DNA from 4 places in the Priestia flexa genome. Region 3 is predicted to be linked to each of the others. Evidence: riboswitches for the same ligand, from Rfam matches in the RefSeq annotation. Region 3 holds a riboswitch; each other region holds the start of a gene.
The links. Region 3 has a riboswitch for thiamine pyrophosphate ahead of thiT (energy-coupled thiamine transporter ThiT). Riboswitches for the same ligand answer to the same signal wherever they lie in the genome.
Positions count from the first base shown of each region.

Region 1 (3,170 bases), 1.0 Mb from region 3:
CAGCTGAGCTGTACATGTGAATCCACTCACTATAAAGCTCATGAGCTGCTCCAGGCTGAGTGGAAAGCTCTTTGCCAATTTCCCAATAGCTCCACATGCACGGGAGCAGTGCGGCAACAAGCTCAGCTAGCGTTCCGTTTTGAGAAACGTGAAGCATATAGTGCGTGTAAGCAAGCGTTGTTGGCGCGGGCTCTGCTGTTTCTAGTTCTTCAGGAGTAATTAAAAAACGTTTTGCATATTGTCTATGTAGCTCCATCTCTTCGTTGATTGTTGAATGTAATAACGCTGCAAATTTCCCCATCGTTTGAACATCTGTTGCTTTTACTGCTCCAAGTGCAAATAGCTTCGCATAATCAATTAAATACACGTAATCTTGTACCATATAAAAGCGAAACTTCTCTTGCTCTAACGTCCCTTCTCCCATCCCCTTTACAAAGGGATGCTCATGCGTTTGCTTCCAAATAGGCTTTACTTTTTCATATAAACGTTCACTGAATCTCATTAGGCACTCTCCTTTTTTGTATGTAGCCACTCATAAATAAACTGAACCATCACTTTCGTGTAATCGAGTAATTGATCAACGGACAGCTTTTCATTAACAGCGTGTGCTTCCGTTAATTCGCCTGGGCCATAAATAGCTGTAGCTATACCTGCATCAGCTAGCCAGCCACCGTCCGTAACCGTTGGAGAGACGTTGACTTTCGCTTCTTTCATTGTCACTTCTCTATGAGCACTGACTAACGAGTGAACTGCTGGGTGATTTCTATCTACTTCAAATGCAGGGAAAATTTCACCTCTATCTTCAATCATTGATGTTCCTCCCCACTTAAACGTTGGGAGATTTTCTCTTAGCCACCGATCTGCTTTTGCAACCTGTAACAGATGGTCTTCTACTTCTTTCGCTACTTCTTCATACGATTCATTTGGATAATAATGAACGGTCACCCACAGCCTGCACTCATCTGCGATAAACGCTGCGTGGCGACCACCTTCAATAACCGCTGGATTGATTGTATTTGTTCCAGGCGGAAAGCCAGGGTAGCTTTTGACAACAGCCCAGTGGCGCTCTAACTCTTGTAGTGCACCAATTAATTTCGTCATTTTTTCAATTGCACTGGCTCCCAACAAACCGCCGCCGGCATGAATCATTTGTCTTCTTGTGGCATCATGATATGTTTGCTTACTTTTCACAGTTATCCACCCGGTAATGACTCCACCTTGACCTTGGATTTGCAAATCACTTGTATCAACCACAACCGCAAAGTCTGCGCTATATCCTCGCTTGCAGCATTCAAGGGTACCTGCTTCTCCAACCTCTTCACCGATAACTGACTGAAACACTAAATCACCAGGAAACTCCACTCCAGCTTCACGTAGAAGCTTAATAGCAAACAGCGCACCAGCGAGTCCGCCTTTCATATCGGCAGCGCCTCTCCCCGTAATAAATTCTTCACCGCACCTCGCTTGAAACGGATCAGCATTCCATCCTTCGTCTTCGTTAACAGCTGCAACATCAATATGTCCATTAATAATTAAGCTCTGGTACCCACTTCGATTTGTTCCCTTTAATGTTCCAACAACGTTAGGATCATTTGGATACACGTCCCACATATCTGTTTCAAAACCATAGCTTTCCAACAGCCGCGCAATATAGCTCTGCGCTTCTTTTGTATTACGTGCAGGTGGTGCTGGTGTTTTGTAAGATATGAGCTTGGTCAAAAGTTCAATAAGCTCATCTCGTTTGTCATCTACTTGCTTTACTACATCCGTAATATTCATGCCAATTCCCTCCTTCTAAACCACATAAAAAAGCGCTTCTTTTCATAGAAAAGAAGCGCTTGAATATACACATGTATCCCTCTTACATCACGTAAAAGTCATAGATGTAGCACACAATACCTCTTTCCTACGCTAGTATTACCTAGTTCAGGTTATAAGGGTTAAGACAAGCGTCTCTCTCAGCTTTGAAAAGCACCCCTAGTGGTTTGATAATGACTATTTTTTTGTAAAACTATCTGATTATTACCTCTATTAGTTGTACCACACTACCTTATATAGTTCAATACAATTTGCAGAATTCTAATTTGACCTTCAAAGCCACAATAGCGTTATGTTTAATTCTATCGGATGCCTACTAAGTATAGAAGACTAGGGACGAGCTATTCAGCTTAAAATCCCTCCTTTTCTATACTTACTTCTTTTGACAAGTTGGACAGTAATACAACCGCCTCATATTCCGTTCCCAAAAATACACTTAGAACCATAGAAAGTGGAGCTAATGCTAGCTCCACTTTTTTAATGACTTACCTGTTCAATTACTTCTTGCAACGACTTCTCTTTCATAGAGGCAATGCGTAAGTGATACGTTTCAAACGTCAAATGTGCAGAGAGACGATTCGGCACAATTACACATTGTAAACCCGCAGCAATCGCAGCTTTTGCACCGTTGGCTGAGTCTTCAAAAGCAATGGCTTCAGAAGGTTTTACGCCTAACTTTTCAACTGTTTGCTTATAAAGAGCTGGATCTGGCTTAACTTTTTCCACGTCGCCACGCGTTTGCATCACTTCGAAATGACCAAGGAGATCTAATTCCTTTAAAAACGACGTAACCCATGCACGGTCTGAACTGCTAGCTAAACCAATTTTCAGTCCTAATTCTTTCGCTTCTTTTAAATACTCAAGAACGCCTTCACGAGCTGCAAGCTGCTTCATTTTTTCTTGGTGACGCTTTAATGACTCTTTTGCAATTTCTTCCTTCGTTAATTCACGACCAAACTGCTCATATAAAAAGTCGTAAAGCGCTTTAGTATCCGTTCCTATATAAGACGCAAACTCTTCAATTTTCAAATGTACGCCACGAGGTTCTAGCATATCGCAGTATACTTCATACCAAACTGATTCTGTATCTACAATTAATCCATCAAAGTCAAACACAATTGCTTTAATCATCTTTCATACCGCCTTTATATCTCAATTCTAGTTAATATCCTATCACGTTCTTATGAGTAGAGCTACAAATGTATATTTCAGCTAGCACATCGACATATGGATATCATTTACATTTTTCTATTTCTTTACGCTCAACTTTTCTATTTCAGTTGATGAGCAAACAATACCCCCTATATAATTAAGGTACATTTTGAACTATAGGTTCATTTTATCGAACTGTA
Region 1 covers NZ_CP090431.1:629,897-633,066, reverse strand. The annotation lists gene tenA (thiaminase II) at 1-502, opposite strand, end outside; gene LZP85_RS03215 (acetylornithine deacetylase) at 502-1,779, opposite strand; TPP riboswitch at 1,887-1,989, opposite strand; gene LZP85_RS03210 (HAD family hydrolase) at 2,296-2,949, opposite strand.
Region 1: linked by a shared signal. The riboswitch ahead of LZP85_RS03215 (acetylornithine deacetylase) and the one ahead of thiT (energy-coupled thiamine transporter ThiT) in region 3 are both predicted to bind thiamine pyrophosphate.

Region 2 (3,170 bases), 1.4 Mb from region 3:
TCATTACTTGAACATCATGCTTCCACGCAATTGTTGTTAATTCGCCAAGCGTATCAAGCTCTGCAAATTGAGCTTCGTCGTTCGCATCAGCAATTGAACCAGGGCGCAGGCCATCTCCCAGTGAGATTGAGATATCATATTGCTTACAAATTTCGCAAATCTCTTCAAAGTGTGTATACAAAAAGTTTTCTTGGTGATGTGCTAAGCACCATTGAGCCAAAATGGAACCACCCCGTGAGACAATACCGGTTGTTCGCGTAGCAGTTAGTGGAATATAGCGCAACAGTACGCCTGCATGAATTGTAAAGTAATCAACTCCTTGTTCTGCTTGTTCAATGAGTGTATCACGATAAACCTCCCAAGATAGGTCTTCTGCTATGCCATTAACTTTCTCTAAAGCTTGATAGATTGGGACAGTGCCAACAGGAACGGGTGAATTTCGAATAATCCATTCGCGCGTCTTATGAATGTCTTTACCAGTTGAAAGATCCATAATTGTATCTGCTCCCCACCTTGTAGCCCACGTCATCTTTTCAACTTCATCTTCAATTGATGAATGAACAGCAGAGTTTCCGATATTTGCATTAATTTTCACGTGAAACTTTGTTCCAATAATCATTGGTTCAACTTCTGGATGGTTAATATTGCAGGGAATGATTGCACGCCCTGCTGCAACTTCTTCACGAATCGTTTCTGCACTCATTTGCTCACGAATTGCGATAAATTCCATTTCAGGAGTGATAATTCCTTTTTTTGCATAATGCATTTGGGTGACGTTTCTGTCATCCTTTGCTTTTTGTGGTGAATAATTAATAAGGGGAAAGCTTTTCGTTTCGTTCCGTTGATCGCCTTCTTTATAGCCGTTATCTCTTGCTTGAACGGTACGGCCAGCATAGGAAAAAGTATCGTTTCGTTCTGCAATCCATGGTTTGCGTAAAGGTGGCAGTCCTTTTTCTAAATCTACACTATAGGCTGGATCGGTGTATACGCCGCTTGTATCGTAAACGCGAACGGGGGTGTTTTGCTCTTCACCGCGGTCGTTTACAGTGGGGGAAAGGTGGATTTCGCGCATCGGTACTTGAATATCACTTCGAGTCCCTTGCACGTATACTTTTTTACTGTTTGGAAACGGCTGTTGCATTGAAATGATTACTTGTTCTTTAGACATACTTATTCCTCCATTATGCTAGTAGATTTTGAGAAAATAAGCTATACCGAACAAAAAAATCGGGCTCTATGTAAGAGCCCGATGGAATAGACAAAAAAGAAAACAGCATAAAACACCGTTCTTTCAAGACTACTTCCCTACGTTGGTATAACCCAAATCAGGTTCAAAGGGTTAAAGAGCACAATAACTCTTCTCTCAGTCTGTGTAATCAGACACCCCTAGTAGAAAATCATTTAATTGACGACTTCATTCTACCATCATTAGGAAAAAATGCAAGCGGTTATTTATCTTTTTGCTGCTTCAAATGCAATAACAATAGCGGTAATAATATGCATAACCATTCCCACAACTGGGATTACGCCGACAAATGATGTCACCATACCCAAAATATTTCCGTAAGCTGAACGACCTTCTTTATGAGATAAAAATAGAGCAATTGCATGTAGGAAAAAAGCAAATACTAAAGGTCCCCATGAAAAGCTTATGATGAATGCACCACCAATTAGAGGAATACCTAAAAATGCTTCATACCCAGCCGTTAGCCATTTCATAACACGTACATTTCCGCTCATGTATAAGAGCCTCCTATTAAGTAATGTAGTAGTATATACGAACGAATTAGCTAGAAGTTTCATTTTATAGACTGACTATTAATGGGAAAAAAAATAATTGATAAAATATTTTAATTTTTGTATACAAATCTGAAAAGTTTTGTTAGAATATTTTTATTCAATTAAAACACCTTATAAATTCGTTGAAGAGAACGAGTAGGTTATGAAAACTGTTCCCCAGAGAGCTAACGTTTGCTGAAAGTTAGCGTACAGTTCCTAGCTGAAAATCATCTCTGAGAAAATATGCTGAAGCTTTATAGTAAGTATATTCGGACGTCCACCGTTAGAAGGAACACGTATGAACACGTACGTTGGCGAGTGCTGCTGTTTTTAGCAGAACGAGGGTGGTAACGCGAGAATTATATCTCGTCCCTTTTTAGGGACGGGATTTTTTTGTGTATAAAAAGGAGTGATTCGAGTGGAAAGTGATATTGACATTAGACAGAAAAATCAGCAGTACAAACAATCTAGGAGGAACTCACATGAATGCTTTATCAAGAAAAGATACACTGTTTATTAGTTTAATGCTATTCTCATTATTTTTTGGAGCAGGAAACTTAATTTTCCCTCCATTTTTAGGACAGTCTGCTGGAAGTGAATTGTGGCCAGCTGTTACAGGCTTCATTTTATCGGCTGTGGGGCTACCAATCCTGGGTGTCATTGCTGTAGCAAAATCAAATGGTCTTCAATCATTAGCAAACCGAGTCCACCCAGTTTTCGCCGTTGTATTTACGGTCATGATTTACTTAGCAATTGGACCTTTTTTAGGAATCCCACGAGCAGGAAGCTTAGCATTTGAAATGGGCGTACAGCCTTTTTTACCTGAAGGAGTAAATGTAAAAGCCGCGCTGTTTGGATATACGTTTTGTTATTTTGCACTTGCTTACTGGTTAGCTTTAAAGCCTTCAAAGCTTGTTGACCGCTTTGGGAAAGTATTAACGCCAGTTTTATTAGTTCTTATTTCACTTATTTTTATTCGTGCCCTTTCTTATCCTTTTGAGCCGGCTGGTCAACCTGCAGGTAACTATGTGACAAAAGCATTTGCTACTGGATTTACCGATGGTTATGCGACCATGGATACAATTGCTGCGCTAAACTTTGGAATTGTCATTGCAATGGCTTTGAAGCAAAAAGGAATGACTAGTACGAAAAGTATTATGTCATCATCTATTCGTGCAGGAGTAATTGCAGGAACGTTGCTAGCTATTATTTATCTTATGCTGGCATATTTAGGATCTGTTAGTCATGCCAATGCAGCAAATGGAGCAATAACGTTAACGAACATTGTATTTACGCTTTTTGGACCGTTCGGAGCTGTTCTATTAGGAGTTGTATTTACGCTAGCGTGTTTAACAACTTCTGTTGGATTATTAACCTCATGCAGTCAGTAT
Region 2 covers NZ_CP090431.1:269,785-272,954, forward strand. The annotation lists gene thiC (phosphomethylpyrimidine synthase ThiC) at 1-1,168, opposite strand, end outside; TPP riboswitch at 1,286-1,398, opposite strand; gene LZP85_RS01465 (hypothetical protein) at 1,453-1,740, opposite strand; T-box leader at 1,914-2,156, shown strand; gene brnQ (branched-chain amino acid transport system II carrier protein) at 2,262-3,170, shown strand, end outside.
Region 2: linked by a shared signal. The riboswitch ahead of thiC (phosphomethylpyrimidine synthase ThiC) and the one ahead of thiT (energy-coupled thiamine transporter ThiT) in region 3 are both predicted to bind thiamine pyrophosphate.

Region 3 (3,170 bases):
CCTCTTCAAACGTTTGTAAATTTATTTGATTTTTCTCAGCTTCATACCAGTTCACAACTTGAAACGTCTTTAGTTCTTGACGAATTCCTTGCTCCGAAAAATTATCAATTTTCATTACTTGCTGTTTATAAAACTCACTATCTTCTATTATATATGTCTGAATTGACTTAGCTGATTTATGAAGGATTCCATCATGTAAAGCCTTGAAGTAGCTATTCATAAACTGCGAGATTATTTTTTCATCTATTGTATCTGAAATATCATATCTGTACTGGTTTTCAACAACATCTTTCTTTGCTTCTTGATCATGACTTTCTATCTCTCCTGCAATCATCAAGTCCGTATCGACTTCAGTTGCTTTTTGAGCTTTTTGCTGACATCCTGCGAGTAAAAGGGATGTTGCAATCGTCATGTAAAGGAGATTACGTTTGTTCATTAACATGATTCCTTCCTACAAAAAATGGTATGTATATTCTTCCAACAAACAGACCTAGTATACCATTCTACAAAAAAACCCTCAACCCTTTCATAAAAAGAACAAAAACACTGAAAACATGTAAATTGGTTTAAAAACGCAAAAAACCTATAGGATGTTACTCCTATAGGTTTCATTCCTTTTATTTATGATGCGCGATTTAATACCACTCTTGCAGCAGACGGAATTAATACGGCTAAAATGATTAGGCAAGCAATCATGGATCCCACCATTGCTAGTCCATTCATCGTAAATGAATACCATAATGCAGATACTCCTTTTGGTGCATAAGAGCCCCAAAAAATAATCCCTGCAACAAAGTGCCAAAAATAGCGAGCAACGCTGCCGATAACAATTGCTAAAATAATAAATGTAAATGCTTTTGTTCGATTGTTAGTAGCTAAGTTCTGCTTAATAGCACCAGACAATAGCCCTGCTAGACCAATGAATGCAAATGCAATAAAATATTCGATAAATGCTTGTAGAGGTGTTAATACATAAGCAGTACCCGTGACAACTTGTAGCAATCCCCACAAAAATCCAGCTACCACGCCTGATTTAAATCCCCATCGAAAGCAAATAATGAAGATTGGTACCATGGAAAATGATATGGACACGGCAGGTGCAATTGTAATTGATGGCAATATATCAATTATCATTGCTAGAGCTGCAAAGATTGCCACTTCAATTTTCGCTTGTAAAGACATTCCTTTGTTCATCGTCTTTTCACTCCTGTTGTAAAATCATTAGTATTCAACGACAAACACAGGAGGCAGCACAAGCTGCACGCTCCACACTCCCTACGCTAGCATTAACTAACAGGTTCAAAGGGTCAGAACAATTGGTTCACTCTCAGCCATTCAGGCTCCCCCTGTGGTACGTTGATATGTATTATTAGAACGCTTTCTATTATAACATAATTCTCAAACAAGATACTATTTAATTTCACTTAAAGAATCAGTTGATAAAACAGAACATCTTGCCATTGATTGAACTTCCATCCTACTTCTTTAAATTCCCCACAAAAGGTAAATCCAAACTGTTCATGCATTTTAATACTTTTATCGTTTCCTTTTGTAATACCAGAAATAACAACGTGATGATTTAACTCTTTTGCTTGTACTAGAATAGCTTCCATTAACCTTTTACCAATTCCAAATCCTTGGTGAGCTTCATCTACATAAACGGAGAGTTCAACTGTTCGAATATATGCTTCTTTATCACGGTAGGAAGACAAAGATGCGTATCCAGCTACTTCACCATTTCGTTCAGCAACAAGCAGTGGAAACAGTTGACTTTGGTCGTGAGATTCAAACCAGCTTTTACGTTGCCCAATTGTTACAGGAGTTAAGTCAAATGTTGCTGCGCTTTGGCGTACTGACTGATTATAAATAGCCACCATTGTAGGTAAGTCTTCTGCTAAAGCTTTTCTAATTACTGTCATGATGTATCGTGCTCCTTTTTCAAAATGATGTTTCTATTGTACTTGTTTTTGTCAGAATAATCTACACAAAAAAAACTGATGCAAAAGCATCAGGCCTCATTTTATATATTGATAGGATTGCAGTACGCGTAGGGCTTCGGATGTTGAAGTAACCGTTGCAAATTCATTGTGAAGAGATGATAAGCTTAAGCGATGAACATCTTCTGCTGCAAAAGTTGTTTCACCGTCATATGATAACAGATTGAAACACGCAGTTGCATCGTGGATGACGTAAGTGCGATAACCTAAGTTTCCTGCCATGCGTGCCGTTGTAGAGACGCAATGGTTCGTTGTTAAACCTACTAGTATAAGCGTATCGTATCCGTTTTCCTTTAGATAGTTATCCAGTTCTGTTCCTATAAAACAGCTATTTTTATGCTTTCGAATTAAGTATTCATCACCAACAGGACCGAAACCTTCTTTGAAACGGAACCCTTCCGTCCCTGGAAAAAGAGGAGATGTTTCGCTTTTTGAAGCATGCTGGACATGAATAACCGGAAACTGCTGTCTCCTCCAAGCTTGTAAAAGAGTGAGCATATTATCTTCTGCATGAATATTATTACGAGTTCCCCAAGCATCTTGTTCAAAACCTTTTTGTACATCTATTATGATTAAAACAGGGTTTGATTGAATCATTCCAGTCATCAACTTCTTTCATCAAAATTTTAAAATGGAGATTACATACGTACAACCATTCACATCAGCTTTTGACGCATGCTTTGTGTGTTTTGGTAAATAAATACGATCTCCCGCTTCGCACCGAGTTGTTTCTCCCTCAACTGTAAAATAAATAGATCCTTTAATAATATGAAGAATCTCGTCGGTAGGGTGAGTATGACTTGGGTGTTCCTGCCCTGCAACATCATGTTGAACCTCTACATAACCGGTATGTTTTGGAAGTAGTTCATGTATAACTTCTTCAAGACCACCGCCAATTCCTTTTTTAATAAAGGCTTTTTTTAACTCCATCTCTTTCACTCCTTTTTAGCTTGAATGGACATTCTGTTGGGAACGAGTTGTTAACATCTCGCAAGAAATACTGCTTCCATTCATGATTTTCTTGATCTCCATACCATCCTAGATGAGGATGCGCTTCAACTTTGTCGTAATCTTCAAGTCGATTCCGAACCGTTTTTTGAACTTGCTGTCCCATTTTTGTATGAGGAGTCATTCCCTCAAACACCCATCTAGGCTGAAATGTAATCATGAAAC
Region 3 covers NZ_CP090431.1:1,652,246-1,655,415, reverse strand. The annotation lists gene LZP85_RS08385 (TcaA NTF2-like domain-containing protein) at 1-436, opposite strand, end outside; gene thiT (energy-coupled thiamine transporter ThiT) at 622-1,194, opposite strand; TPP riboswitch at 1,255-1,357, opposite strand; gene LZP85_RS08375 (GNAT family N-acetyltransferase) at 1,425-1,919, opposite strand; gene LZP85_RS08370 (cysteine hydrolase family protein) at 2,016-2,594, opposite strand; gene LZP85_RS08365 (cupin domain-containing protein) at 2,616-2,927, opposite strand; gene LZP85_RS08360 (YqcI/YcgG family protein) at 2,902-3,170, opposite strand, start outside.

Region 4 (3,170 bases), 220 kb from region 3:
CTAATTCTGTTCATTACATCTGCATTAATATACTGATCGCTATTCGTTTTCTTCATAATACCTTTAATAGCTAAACCTACAAGAAAAGCTAGTGAAAAAGCCGGTATTGTTACTGAAGGCAACAACGTTTGACCTAGCTCACTTAAATAGTAGCCACCTAATGCGATAATTGTCACTAAAGCCACATGTAAGACAAGTGGATCAACAGCAATCGATGATACCGTATCCATTTTTGTAGAAGTGCGCTTTTCAGGGGGGATTAATCCTGTTCTTAATTCTCGTGGTAAGTCTTCAAATCTTGCAAGATAATTTGTTTCACCTTTTTTCGAATAATATTTAATGAACGCCAACCCTACTACGATTGAGCAAATAACACCAATTGTTGCTGATGTCATCGCTAGCGATAACCCTTCTTCCCATCCTTGCTTTGCAAACGCGTCTCCGACAGCAGCCGCTGTTCCATGTCCACCGATAAATCCTGCTGCTAATAACAAGCCAAATCCTAAGTTTAAATCTCCCCAAACGTTATTTAATAGCAGCAATGAAAATAGTAAACCGACGCCCCACATTGCTAGCATAATCATTTGAGAATACGACCACATACTACCTACGCGACCCGCTATTTCTTTAAACTTTACACTTTGAGTTGCAATTGGAATTGCACCAAAAATAACCGCGATTAGAATACCTGGATAAGTTCCAATTTGATCAGTGAATGGAATGAGGCCAATACCGTTTGGCCCTAATGCTAAACCCAATATTCCGGCAATAATACTCGCAGGTAAAAATAAGTTTTGTACCCACCTGACCTTTGCTCGAATAATGGTACCAGCCACTAATAACAGTGAGATGAAACCAAGATCCACAAATAAATCCCATGCTGATAGATTCATTAAACAACCTCCTTAAAAAATATAATTCCTACTAAATTGACAGGACTAATTTATATTAAACTAGGCAAACTGAAAAGGCCATTTAGCTTCAGCTAAATACCTCTTCAATTTGTAGCTTAATTCTTTAATTGAGCTTGTTTAAACGTAACGAGCTTACAATTATTATAGCATGATAGCACAGCCTTTGCACATTCCGACAAGATTCGTGACAATTTTCTCATTTTTTCATTAACTACTTCAATCGTTTAGTTACTAGTTTCATAGGTAATTTATCTCGTTTATTTTTTAAAAAATATCACTATTCAAACTACTACTTTCCGTTACTTTTGAACCATTCTTTCTAAACTTTTGTATAATTCTTTTTTTTATGTTAAATTGAATAAGAATAAAATGAAAGAATCCACTAGGGGTGCCGTTTGGCTGAGACAAGGAATCTTGATCCCTTTGAACCTGATCTGGCTTATACCAGCGTAGGAAAGTGGTACGGCGTTGTCGTGTAATACACCAACAACTGTCTTTACCACTCCATATAATGGGGTGTTTTTTTGTTATTGCCTACGTTTATAAGTGCGTTCCTTGTGGATTCAATTAGGGAGGAATATCAATTGTCATTTTCAGCTCAATTACGCAAAGAAGCAGCTTACATTTACGATGCCATCTTGCAACATCCATTTGTTGCAGGTATTAAGGAAGGAAAAGTTCCAAAAGAAGCTTTAATTCATTATGTGTCACAGGATTATGAATATTTAACTGCTTTTGTTCGCATATACGGTGCGGCGTTAACAAAATGTAGTACCCGTGATGAAATGGAAGTGTTTAATAACGGTATTTCAATTGTTTTACATAGTGAAGTCCATCCTCATAATAATTTTTGTAAAGTAGCTGGCATTCGTTATGAAGATATGAAGCATCAGCCCTTAGCACCAACAGCAAATCATTATATTAGTCACATGATGACGGTCGCACATACAGGGACACTAGGTGAAATTATTGCTGTGCTACTGCCATGTCCATGGACATACGTTGAAATTGGCGAGCGCATTGCAAGCGAAGTGAACTTAACACCGGATCACCCTTTTTACGAATGGATTTCCTTTTATACCAATGGAGAAATGAAAGAAACGACAAAATGGTTTTGTGACAAATTAGATGAGTTAGCAGAAAAAGCTTCAGCTGAGGAACGTAGACGTATGAAAGAGCATTTTATCAAAAGTTGCGAACTTGAGTATCTATTTTGGGACATGGCCTACAAACAAGAGCAATGGCCTCTATCTCAAACCATCGTGCACTCATAACAAACAGGGCTTCTTATAAAGAAGCCCTTTCGTTTGACGTTATTTCAAAAACTTTTTAATCGTTTTTAGACTTTGGTTATCAGACGGATACTTAAAGGCAAAATCAAACTTTGTTGTTTGCTTCAGCACGCTTTTAAAGTGTGAAAACGTTTTAAAGCTTGCCTCACCGTGATATTGACCGATTCCACTCTCTCCAACTCCTCCAAATGGCAGGTGCGGCGTTGCCAGGTGCATAATCGTATCGTTAATGCACCCTCCCCCAAATGAAACCGTGTTAATAATTTGCTGCTGAACCTCTTCACTTTCTGAAAACAAATATAGAGCTAGCGGCTTTGCTTTTTGATGAACTGCACTTACGACCTCATCTACACTTTCATATTCAATAAGAGGTAAAATTGGACCGAAAATTTCGTCTTGCATAACGCTTGAATCCCATTTTACTTCGTCTAAGACGGTTGGAGCAATCTGGAGCGTTTCTTCATTATAATTACCGCCAATTACAGCTTTTCCATCTTGTAAAAACTCAATTAAACGATCGAAGTGTCTCTCACTGACAATTCTGCCATAACGCCCGCTTGTGAGTGCATCTTCGCCATAAAACTGCGTTACGGCTTTCTGTAGCTGTGCAATAAGCTGAACCTTTACGTCTTTATGAACTAACAAGTAGTCTGGAGCAACGCATGTTTGACCAGCATTCATACTTTTACCAAACATGATGCGCTTAGCCGCAAGTTCAACATTTGCATCTCTATGCACAATACAAGGGCTCTTACCTCCTAGCTCTAACGTGACTGGAATGAGCTGCTTTCCTGCTTCTTGCATAATGACTTTTCCAACATTGACGCTTCCTGTAAAGAAAATATAATCCAGCGGTTGCTTCAATAAGATTTGAGTCGTTTCCACAGCTCCTTCTATAACTGTAACAAACGAAGGGTCAAACGTTTTGGCAAGCAATTCTTCCATTACCCTTGAAACATTAGGC
Region 4 covers NZ_CP090431.1:1,431,955-1,435,124, reverse strand. The annotation lists gene LZP85_RS07270 (sodium/glutamate symporter) at 1-893, opposite strand, end outside; TPP riboswitch at 1,289-1,387, shown strand; gene tenA (thiaminase II) at 1,499-2,188, shown strand; gene LZP85_RS07260 (aldehyde dehydrogenase) at 2,228-3,170, opposite strand, start outside.
Region 4: linked by a shared signal. The riboswitch ahead of tenA (thiaminase II) and the one ahead of thiT (energy-coupled thiamine transporter ThiT) in region 3 are both predicted to bind thiamine pyrophosphate.